One region of the Paenisporosarcina macmurdoensis genome, then DNA from elsewhere that is predicted to be linked to it. Evidence: riboswitches for the same ligand, from Rfam matches in the RefSeq annotation. Region 1 holds a riboswitch; the other holds the start of a gene.
What was found. Region 1 has a riboswitch for FMN ahead of ribE (riboflavin synthase). Riboswitches for the same ligand answer to the same signal wherever they lie in the genome.

Region 1 (6,009 bases):
CGAACGAGATATACCGTTTTCATCTATGTATCCCTCCTTTACTAGTAGTTTATAACTTTAAAAGAAATATGTAAAAAACCCTGAAGCTAAATGCTTCAGGGTCCCGATATTTCAATTATGCAAATTTCTTCATTAAATTAGCCATTTCTATTGCGTTAGTTGCAGCTTCCCAACCTTTATTGCCAGCTTTCGTTCCTGCACGTTCGATTGCCTGTTCAATCGTGTCGGTTGTTAACACGCCGAAAATTACGGGAATATCATGTTGATATCCTGCATTTGCAACACCTTTAGCAGCTTCATTACACACAAAATCAAAGTGTGGAGTAGAACCGCGAATAACGGTACCAAGTGTAATAACGGCATCATATTTTTTTGAAGCAGCCATTTGTTTTGCTACAAGTGGAATTTCAAACGCTCCTGGTACCCAAGCGATTGTTACATTTGCGTCATCTACGCCATGTCTTTTAAGAGCATCTTCAGCCCCGCCTAATAGTTTACTCGTAATAAATTCATTGAAACGTCCAACGACAATTCCAATTTTCAGTTCGGATCCAATTAAATAGCCTTCTAAATGTGTTGTCATGTATAAGCTCCTCTATAAACTTAGGAAATGCCCAAGTTTCGTTTTTTTGGTTTTCATATAAATTTCATTGTCTGTATGTGTCGGTATTTCAATTGCTACGCGCTCAGTTACTTCTAAACCATAACCATCTATTCCAGCGATTTTTCTAGGGTTATTAGTCAAGAGCTTCATTTTGCCTACCCCTAAATCTCGTAAGATTTGTGCTCCGATTCCGTACTCTCGTAGGTCATCTGCAAAGCCTAGTTGTTGATTGGCTTCGACGGTATCCATACCTTGATCTTGAAGCGCATAGGCTTTTAGTTTGTTCATTAAGCCAATGCCACGACCTTCTTGGCGCAAATAAACTAGGACACCTGAGCCTGCTTCTTCAATTTGTTTTAATGATGAATGCAGTTGTGCACCACAATCACATTTGCGAGATGCAAAAACATCGCCAGTCAAACATTCTGAATGAACACGAGTAAGAGTAGGAGTATCGGTTGTAATCTGACCTTTAATGAGGGCAATATGTTCTTTGCCTGTCAAAGTTTCAGTGTAACCAACTACTTGGAAATCACCATATTCAGTTGGTAAAAGAATTTCAACTTCACGTGTAATTAATTTTTCATTCTTTTGCTTGTAAGCAATTAATTCAGCGATGGTTAGGATGCCGATATTTAATCGTTCGGCAATAATGACGAGGTCATCGAGTCTTGCCATGGAACCGTCTTCCTTCATAATCTCACAAATGACGCCAGCTGGAGCAGATCCTGCAAGCAAGGCTAAATCAACAGCAGCTTCTGTATGTCCTGCACGCTTCAATACGCCGCCTTTTTTTGCAATCAAAGGGAAGACATGACCAGGTCGTTTGAAATCAGTCGCTTTCGATTCACTGTTAATCATTTGGAGAATCGTATGAGAACGTTCAAATGCACTAATACCAGTCGTTGTATCTTTATGATCCACACTGATAGTGAAAGCTGTCCCATAAGGATCTGTGTTTTGGTCTGTCATTAAACCAAATTGGAGTTGTTGCGCAATTTCCTCAGCTACCGGCACACAAATTAAGCCTTTACCTTCAGTGGCCATTAAATTAATGATTTCTGGAGTGGCAAATTCTGCAAGAGCAATAAAGTCACCCTCATTTTCACGATCTTCATCATCAACAACAATGATGGCTTGTCCTTTTGCTAATGCCTCAACTGCTTTTTCTACCGTATAAAACATATAGAAACCTCCTATTTAATATCCGTGTTCTGATAGCCATTCTTTCGACATGTTGGATTTTGATAAATGAATGCGCTCTGTATATTTAGCGAGCATGTCACACTCAATATTTACTTTATCTCCAATACCTTTGTCTCCAAGTAGTGAATCGCTTTGTGTTGTAGGAATCAAGGAAATAGAAATCGATGATTGATCAACATGAAAAATAGTAAGAGATGTCCCATCGACTGCAACAGAGCCTTTTAACATCATGTATTTCATTAGACTAGGTTCTATTTCAATCTTTTTGGTGATGGCATTGGTTTCTTTTCTGATAGAGCGGATAACACCGATTCCATCGATGTGCCCACTAACAAAGTGACCACCAAATCGTCCATTTGCAGCCATTGCACGCTCCAAATTGACACGAGAGTTGGATGATAATTTTGCTAATGTGGTCGATTTAAACGTTTCCGGTATAACGTCGACAACAAACAAATCTTTCGTGAACGAAGAGACCGTTAAACAAACGCCATTAACCGATATGCTATCGCCTCTTTTGACATCCTCTAAAACCGTTTTTGCTCGAATGGTTAATTCGAGTGCGTGTGGCTTTCGTTGAATGGATGTAACAGAGCCAATTTCTTCAATGATACCCGTGAACAAATTCTTTATCCTCCTGACTGAAAAGAACATTAAAGGCTTACTTTTGATAGAGATAGAATTTTTTTGCGGAATAATACAATCGGCAAAAAAAACCGTCTTTACGATATGGGTGAAACGACTTAAGTTGAAAAGGTAGAGCAATTGAAAATAGGTTTTGGTTTTTTTCCACCATGGGGCAAACGGGTGGTAAGGAAAGGGAAGTATAGAAGTACCTCGTTCTCGTTAATGAAATGACTCTAAACCATGACAAAAAATCTCCTCACGACAGTGAGAAAGCCAGAATTTAAGGTATTTATTAAGAAGACTGAAGTAATTGATGTGTAATGGAATGTGAAAATGCTCAATTAAGTGTTTTGTGAGCATAACAAATAAACCTCTTTTTATTCTTCTCCCATCCAGACTATACTGTCGGTGTTGGATTTGCACCAACTCCACCGCTACTTTTTCAAGCACCGGGTCACGGACTTACAAACTTTCATTTGCTCACCGCCGGTAAGGAATTTCACCTTGCCCCGAAGAATATAAAGTGACTATTTGTCTTTTTAATAGTAGCACAATTGTATGTAAATGATAAATTCATTTGCATAATACTACTCGCTGCGATTTTGTAGATGTTTTTCAGTCATATAAAGATGTACAAGTCAATATAATTCGTCTGAATTTTGTGATAACATGAACTTGTTCATTAATTTTGCAAAGGGGGAGCTTACATGTTAAAGCAGCAAACAGTAGGAGTTGTAGTTCGAGAAATAGCAAAAAGCTATCCGGATACTGAAGCATACGTATATCCAGAACATAAAATACGTAAAACATATGAGCAATTTAATCAAGAAACGGATGACTTAGCAAAGGCCTTCATGGGGATGGGGATTGCAAAAGGTGAGCACGTTGCTATTTGGTCAGACAATAAACGCGAATGGCTATTGAGTCAATTTGCTACTGGTAAAATGGGTGCCGTGCTCGTTACCGTGAATACCAATTACCAAGAAAAAGAACTTGGCTACTTGTTGAATCAATCCGATGCAACAACGCTGATTTTGGGTGAAGAATTTAAGGGTACTTCATACATAGATGTAATTAATGCGGTGTGTCCAGAAGTGAAGAATTCAGAAAAAGGAAATATACAATCTGAACATTTACCATTTTTTAAGCGCGTCATTGTCATGAGCGAAAATAAGTATCCGGGCATTTATACATGGAGCGAGTTTGAAGCACATGCATCTAAGATTACGGATCAAGAGCTTGATGAAAGACTAAATATGTTGCACGTTGATGATGTCATTAACATTCAATACACTTCGGGAACAACTGGTTTTCCAAAAGGTGTCATGCTTACACATATGAACATCGTCAACAATGCGCAAATAATCGGTGACTTTATGAAGTTAACACCATTAGACCGATTATGTATTCCTGTTCCATTTTTCCATTGCTTCGGTTGTGTATTAGGGACGTTAGCTGCAGTAACACATGGGACTACGATGGTATTACTTGAACAATTCGACCCAAAAAGAGTGTTACAAGCTGTGCAAGATGAAAAATGTACGGGCCTTCACGGGGTACCAACCATGTTTATTGCCGAACTAAATTATCCAGATTATAAACAATTTGATACATCTTCACTACGCACAGGAATTATGGCTGGTTCGCCTTGTCCAATAGAAGTAATGAAAAAAGTCATCGAAGACATGGGAGCAAAGGAAATAACCATTTGTTATGGACAAACCGAATCTTCGCCAGTTATTACACAAACGCAATCAGATGATGCTATCGAAAAACGAGTAGCTACTGTTGGAAAACCACATCCACACGTAGAAGTGAAAATTATTGATCCTGCTACTAATGAAGATGCGCCAATTGGAACTCCTGGTGAATTGTGTACTCGTGGCTATCACATTATGAAAGGTTACTACAAGAATGAAGAAGGCACTCATGCTGCAATTGACAGTGAAGGTTGGCTTCATACAGGGGATATCGCGATTATAGATAGCGAAGGATATATCGAAATTACTGGAAGAATAAAAGATATGGTCATTCGTGGTGGAGAAAATGTCTATCCCCGTGAACTTGAAGAATTCTTATATCAACATCCAAGTATTCAAGACGTTCAAGTAGTTGGCGTTCCAGATCCTAAATATGGTGAAGAATTAATGGCTTGGATAATTGCAAAAGAAGGGGTAACAATAAGTGCAGAAGAAATTCGTTCATATTGCAAAGGGAAAATTTCACATCACAAAATTCCGCGCTATATCGAATTTACCGAATCGTATCCGATGACAGCATCAGGTAAAATCCAAAAGTATCTTTTGCGTGAAATGTCTAAAGAAAAAATTCCGACAGCATAATCCGACATATTTCCCGGGAAATAGGAAATAGCTGTTAAACGTTGGTAATTCAGTGTTTCACTAAAAAAGATATGCTCGTTCTTCTTCTAATGGCGTGTTATGATGAGTTTGAATTACTCACAATATTCTCAAAGGAGGAATAAATATGTCCGATACTGGATATCAATTGATTGCTATTATTATTTATATGGCTGCCATGCTTATCATCGGTTACTATTCTTTCAGACGTACGTCAAACTTAACCGATTACATGTTAGGTGGTCGTTCACTAGGGCCTGCCGTTACAGCACTTAGTGCAGGTGCCGCAGATATGTCTGGTTGGTTGCTGATGGGACTACCGGGAGCTATTTATGTATCTGGTTTAGTAGAGGCTTGGATTGCAGTTGGTTTAACTGCAGGAGCTTACTTAAACTGGTTGTTAGTAGCACCACGTTTACGCGCGTATTCTCAAGTGTCTAATGATTCCATTACGATTCCTAGTTATTTAGAAAATCGTTTGAAAGACACATCTAGATCCTTACGAATCGTGTCTGGAATCATCATTCTAATCTTCTTTACGTTTTATGTATCATCAGGAATGGTTGCAGGTGGAATATTCTTCAAAAGTTCATTTGGACTTGATTACCACACTGGCTTACTTATCGTTTCTGCAGTCGTAATTGCCTATACCTTGTTCGGTGGTTTCCTAGCCGTAAGTTATACAGACTTCGTTCAAGGCATAATCATGTTCTTAGCTTTAATTTTAGTGCCGGTTATTGGTATTTTTTATGTAGGCGGTTTCGGAGGTGCGGCAGAAAGTATTCGCGCTGTAGACCCTTCACACTTAAGTATGCTTGAAGGTGCATCTGTATTAGGCGTACTTTCAGCTGTAGCATGGGGCCTTGGCTACTTTGGTCAACCACATATCATTGTACGCTTTATGGCTATTAACTCAGTAAAAGAAACAAAACAAGCAAGACGTATCGGTATGGGTTGGATGATATTAAGTATTCTTGGAGCACTTGCTACAGGCTTAATTGGTATCGCTTATTACCAACAAAATGCTACTGCATCGTTAACGGATCCAGAAGCTGTGTTTATTGATTTGGGACAAATTATTTTCCATCCTTTCATCGCAGGGATTATGTTAGCTGCTGTGTTAGCCGCGATTATGAGTACAATATCTTCTCAATTAATCGTTACTTCATCTGCATTGATTGAAGATTTATATAAAATTGTATCGAAAAAGGA
Region 2 (6,009 bases), on a different contig from region 1:
ATGAATGACTCCGTTTTTCACAGGCTTTATGACCAGTACCATCAAGATGTGTTTCAATTCTTGTTGTACATGGTGAAGAATAAACAAACAGCCGAAGATTTAATGCATGAAGTATATGTAAGAGTGTTAAAAGCGTTCAGCCGTTTTGAAGGCAAAAGCTCTGAAAAGACATGGTTATTTTCAATTGCTAAAAATGTAGCAATTGATCACTTTAGGAAATCTTCGGTACGTAAACGACATGCATTCGACTTTTTTGATTGGGAGAAGCAAGAATTAAGATCCACAGAAGCTCTTCCAGAAGAATTAGCTGAAATGAATGATGAAATGAAACAATTATTAAACGCGTTAGATGAATGTACAGGCGATCAAAAAATGGTTGTTATTATGCGATACTTCCAAGATTTATCCATTTCTGAGACTGCGCAAATTCTTGGATGGACGGAAGGTAAAGTCAAGACCACTCAACACCGAGCAATTCATAAACTTCGGGATCGCTTAACTGGGCATTCGGATAGGAGGCAAGTTCACGATGAGCAACAATAAATGGAGTGAACAAGAAATCGATCAGTTACTTAGCCAAGTGCCCAAACTTCAAGATACTCGTTCTAAAGACGAAGTGTTAAAACGATTACAACAAGATCCGAGACTTGCAGAAGATACCCAAAAGAAACGAAAAATTTGGATTCCACCAGCTGTAGCAGTTGCTGCCTTAATTACGTTGACCCTATTAGGTGCAACACTAATCAATCAGCCTAACAGCCAACTTCAAAACGCATTTGACAGTAGTTCAGAGAGTAAAAGTTCAGCTGAAATGGATAGTGTGACAAGTGAAGAAGCCATTACTGAAGAAGCTACTGATGAATCATCGGATGGCTCCGTTACTTTCAATAGTGAGTCAGAAGAACAAACTACTGAGTCTGAGATGGCTAAATCTACAGAAGCGCCAGTTGAATCAGTATTAACTTCTGCCTATTTAAGTGATGTAGAAAATCATACCGTTTTTAAAATAGGTTTAGTTTCTCAAGATGCACTCGTTGTTCCCGTTACTTTCTTAATTCCAAATGATCAAATTCAACAAGATTTTGGGAATCAAACGCCAAATACGCTGCAATTATATGAGCAATATGCGGCTGATATCAATGAGGAAGAACTTGGTTTTACGGATTATCACCCATATAAGGGAACGTTTGAAATGGACCAAGAGCAACTTGTTCACCGATTACCACAAGAACATGATTATGACCTTGCAAGTGCAGCTCTTTATGTTTATGATTTATCACTTCAGTTCACTTTTGAAGGTTTTACACAAATCAATCATCAAAATGAAGATGGCAGTCAAGCCGAATTTGATCAAGTCGGTCAGAAAACACCGACGGTTCTTACGAATGGATTGTACAAAACGGCGGTCTATCCTTACACAGATCCAACGGGTCAGGTTTACATGGTGCCAAGTTTAAATGAACCATTCAACACTGTTTCGGAAGCATTAGCGGCATTAAAAACGTCTCCAAATGATTTCTTTACAAACGTGGTTCCAAGGTCAGTTAGTTATACAGTTGAAGAAATTCAAGGTGTATCTCATATTAAGTTCAGTGAACCTCTTGAGTTAGATTCGTTATCACAAGAACAGACAGCTCAAATGATTGAAAGTTTCGTTTTAACTGGAGCTACCTTCGATGTCCAAATTCAATTAGATAATATTGTTGAAGAACAGTGGAACGGTATTAATCTTACTCAACCAATTGAACAACCAGTAGGACTAAATAAATATAGTTGGCAATAAAAAGATTCATTTGTAGGCTCAAGTAGTTTACAAATGTTTCTTTTTTTCTTATAGTATAGAATGTAACTTAATAATGATTCATCTTCGGGGCAGGGTGAAATTCCCGATCGGCGGTAATTGAAGAAATTCTTCATAGCCCGCGAGCCGCAAGGCAGGATTTGGTGTGATTCCAAAGCCGACAGTATAGTCTGGATGGGAGAAGGTGAAGGTGCGGTCGTTTTTCGTTCTGTCATTTAACGAGACGCCTATTTTAGTGCGCCTTTCTACTCCTCTAAGCGATAACGGCTTATGGGTTTTTTGATGGGGCTTGAACGAACAAACTTTTCTTCTTGTGGAGTGAATCGACAAAGGGAGAGAGTCATATGAAGAACAACAAATTGCGTATTATGATCGCAGTTGCGATGTTGAGTAGTATTTCATTTGTTTTAATGCTATTTAATTTTCCATTACCAGCGTTACCAGCCTTTTTGAAAGTCGACTTTAGCGATGTGCCTGCACTTATTGCTGCTATCACAATGGGTCCTATCGCTGGGATTTTAGTTGCGCTTTTTAAAAATGTTTTGTACTGGATGTTTAGTGGAAGTCCAACAGGAGTACCGGTAGGGGAAATGGCGAATTTCGCTACAAGCGTATTATTTATGCTACCTGTTTATATGGTATATCGTAAAATATCAACGACAAAAGGCTTAACGTTTGGCTTAATTGCAGGAGTTTTCACAATGGCTATCGGAATGAGCGTCCTAAATTATGCCGTATTTTTACCGATGTACACATATTTCTTAAATATGCCTGCAATGACTGGAACTGCTTTAAGTAATACAATCTTACTAGGTATATTGCCATTTAATTTAATTAAAGGTCTATTGCTATCTGCTGTGGTCATTTTATTGTTCAAAACAATGAAATCGTGGTTAGATAAACAGCGAGCGATATTCTCTTAAATAGAATCATAGTTTAATAATAAAGACCTGGTTCGCCGTAAATGCGAATCAGGTCTTTTTGTGTTTTTAAGTAGTAAGATCTAAAATGATAATAGGCTTTACATTATATTTCGGAAATTAAAACTAGATGAGAAGTTTGGCAGTTGACCTGCCTAAATTAATCAAGACATTTTAAAAACAAAACGACTGCTAAAATGAAATGTATTGGATAGGAGAGAATATAATGACGACTCAATTTGTTAAATTAACTAACCCTACTTCAAGTCATGTAGAGGCATTTAATAAGTGGGATAACGATCCATACTTAATTCCTTTAACTCGTCCTAATAAAAACAAAGCGGAATTGGAACGAAGAGATAATATGACCCTAACTGATTTAACTAACCGACTGGAACACCATCACATCTATCTTATCTATCTCAATGACCAATTAATTGGTGAAATGAACTATATGGTCGATCCGGGCCACCTCTACAAAAAAGAGAGTGGGACTGCCTGGATAGGAGTTACAATAGGTGAGAATGAAGGACGGGGAAAAGGGATTGGGTTTATGGCAATCCAATATTTAGAAAATCAGATTATGGCGCATGGGCATAATCGCATTGAATTAGGCGTCTTTGAATTTAACACTCAGGCCCAAAAGCTCTATCATAAACTCGGTTACAAAGTAATCGGTAATATTGACAATTTCACATTTTGGCAAGATAAAATGTGGACTGATATTCGAATGGAGAAGTATCTTTAACATCAGGAATTCACTTCTCTATGCTAATCGCAGATGTTTTGGACGATTTTATGAAGAAAGTCTCGAAATTTTGAAAACCCAATTAGAAATGTCAGCTACTTAAGCATCAAAAATTAATGAAATTATGAAAACGACTGTTGATCAGCTAACTGATTAACAGTCGTGGAAGATCGTTCACCATAGAAGAAAGAGGGGATTACTTGATGGATAAGTTAAATAAGAAACCAATGGTAATGGTGCTTGGAACATTTCATATGCGATATACATCAGACTTACATCGTGTTGAGTTTGATAACCTTCTATCACCCAAAAGGCAAGAGGAAATAAGAAAAATTGTTAATGTCTTAAAGAACTATAACCCAACGAAAATTGCTTTTGAAGTTGTAAAAGAAAAAGATAACTTGTTAAATGAAGAATATCAACAATACATAAATGGGCAACTAGAATTAAAAATAGATGAAATACATCAGTTTGGTTTTCGAACGGCTGCTGAATTAAAACACAAAAACATTTACGCTGTTGACTGGATGGAAAGCGTAGGGAATAGAGCGATCAGCCAAGTTCTTGATTGGGCAAAAATTGAACAACCCGACCTATCCCGTTTTATTGATGAAGAGTATCGCTCTAAACTTCAGTTGAGTCTAGAGGATAAAAGTGTTTTTGAATTGATATGTAATTATAATGAAGAGAATTTTATAAAGAAGCAGCATGAAATGTATATGCAAATCGCCCGCATTGGAAAGGGTGTTGAATACGTCGGTATAGATTGGGTTCGATGGTGGTATCAACGGAATCTGATTCTCTATTCTAATCTTGCTGAAATCACAAATTCTTCATCTGATAAAACTCTTTTAATAATAGGTTCAGCCCACGTGTATTTAATATCTCAGTTTTTAAAAGAGAGTGGACTATTTGATGTAGTAACTTTAGAAGAATACTTAGAGTAATTGTCTTTTCAACTACAAATCCAAACTTCAAAAATTTGTACAAAAAAACTGCGAATTAAATTCGCAGTTTTTTTTTATTCGTATTTTAATGCATCTCCGTCAAATGATTCTTCAGAAACTTTGATTGAATCCGTTGGACATCCCTCGAATGCATCTTGCATGTCTTCTTCGAGTTCATCTGGAACTTCAGTTGTTCCCATGTTATTATCTAAAATAACAAAGGCAATACCTTCATCATCATAATCATAAATATCTGGTGCTGCAGCGCCACAAGCGCCACAAGCGATACATGTATCTTTATCTACAATGGTATACTTCGCCATGTTAAACCTCTCCCTTATCTCCGTTCGCTTGAAAAAGCTTTCGTATTTATTCTAATCATGTTTTCCTCATTTTTCAACCTAAATACTCAATAATTGGAGGAACTCCAGTGCTATTTCAACAAATCATCTTACATATGGTCGATAGATTGAAGGAAGAACGGACCATTTCAGCACCTTTTCATCTTATTAGAGGGAAACGATCCGGTCAAACAATTCAAGATGTAAAGAGTTATCATCTTACGAAATTTTTTGCACTGTTTCCCAGACTTACTAAACAAAGCTACGACCAAATCATTCAACAGATGATTCATTCAGGTTGGCTTCGAGTAAATGAAAACTCCGTTCCTCAAATTACGGAAATAGGTAAAAACATAGTAAAGAAAATGCCAGACTTGCACTTAAATGGCTGGTTATACAGAGGGAACGAGCGAATCTTTTTTCAACGTCTTTCTTTAGTTACCCAAACCCTATCACATGTAAAAGCGAAAGATTTATCATTTGCCCCTTTACAAAAGGACGAAAAAATTCAAAAATGGGTGCGTCAATTTTTACATGATGTGTCTTACAAAAAAGAAGGATTTATTGAAAGGTACTACCAGGAGTTAGTATTTGCTTTCCAATCATCTAAATTAACTGATCTTCATGTAACGATACTAAGTCATCGTTTATCTGGTTATCAAGTAAGTGGTGTAACATGGCAACAGTTGTCACATGTCTTGGAAATAGATCAAATGGAGCTCGAAATTATTTTTCAAGAAAGTTTACATATTATACTAGATGAAATTTCGATAAATAATAAATTAGTTTTGTTACCTGTAATGAGTGAAGGAATCAAAACGACAACTCCATTGACTGATTCCGCTAAAAAGACCGCTGACTTTTATAAAAAAGGCTATTCATTTGAACAAATCACGTCAATGCGTCAACTGAAAACCAGTACAATTGAAGATCATTTTGTAGAAATGGCCATGAATGACCCATTATTTTCAATTCACATGTTTTTTCCCGATGAAGATATTGAACTAACCATTCAACAAATAAAAAATCATCAAACCAAGAAATTAAGAACATTAAAAGAAGTGTTTCCAACCTATTCCTATTTTCAGTTACGGCTTTTATTGGCCGTTGGAGGTGACTTAGTTGATCAACAACAATCTACATAATGTATTGTTAGAGAAATTTGGTTATTCTTCATTTAGACCAGGACAACTTGAAATCATAGAAAGCATTTTAAACGAAGAAGACGTTGTGGCAATTTTACCAACTGGTA

Region 2: linked by a shared signal. The riboswitch ahead of ACFPYN_RS03375 (ECF transporter S component) and the one ahead of ribE (riboflavin synthase) in region 1 are both predicted to bind FMN.

What each region holds. Positions count from the first base shown of each region.
Region 1 is NZ_JBHSRI010000038.1:94,833-100,841, forward strand. It holds gene ACFPYN_RS17925 (histidine phosphatase family protein) at 1-23, opposite strand, end outside; gene ribH (6,7-dimethyl-8-ribityllumazine synthase) at 116-583, opposite strand; gene ACFPYN_RS17935 (bifunctional 3,4-dihydroxy-2-butanone-4-phosphate synthase/GTP cyclohydrolase II) at 596-1,789, opposite strand; gene ribE (riboflavin synthase) at 1,805-2,434, opposite strand; FMN riboswitch at 2,814-2,958, opposite strand; gene ACFPYN_RS17945 (AMP-binding protein) at 3,145-4,779, shown strand; gene putP (sodium/proline symporter PutP) at 4,925-6,009, shown strand, end outside.
Region 2 is NZ_JBHSRI010000002.1:697,722-703,730, forward strand. It holds gene sigX (RNA polymerase sigma factor SigX) at 1-543, shown strand; gene ACFPYN_RS03370 (hypothetical protein) at 530-1,783, shown strand; FMN riboswitch at 1,860-1,991, shown strand; gene ACFPYN_RS03375 (ECF transporter S component) at 2,146-2,724, shown strand; gene ACFPYN_RS03380 (GNAT family N-acetyltransferase) at 2,948-3,469, shown strand; gene ACFPYN_RS03385 (DUF5694 domain-containing protein) at 3,673-4,416, shown strand; gene ACFPYN_RS03390 (ferredoxin) at 4,491-4,739, opposite strand; gene ACFPYN_RS03395 (helix-turn-helix domain-containing protein) at 4,847-5,902, shown strand; gene ACFPYN_RS03400 (RecQ family ATP-dependent DNA helicase) at 5,883-6,009, shown strand, end outside.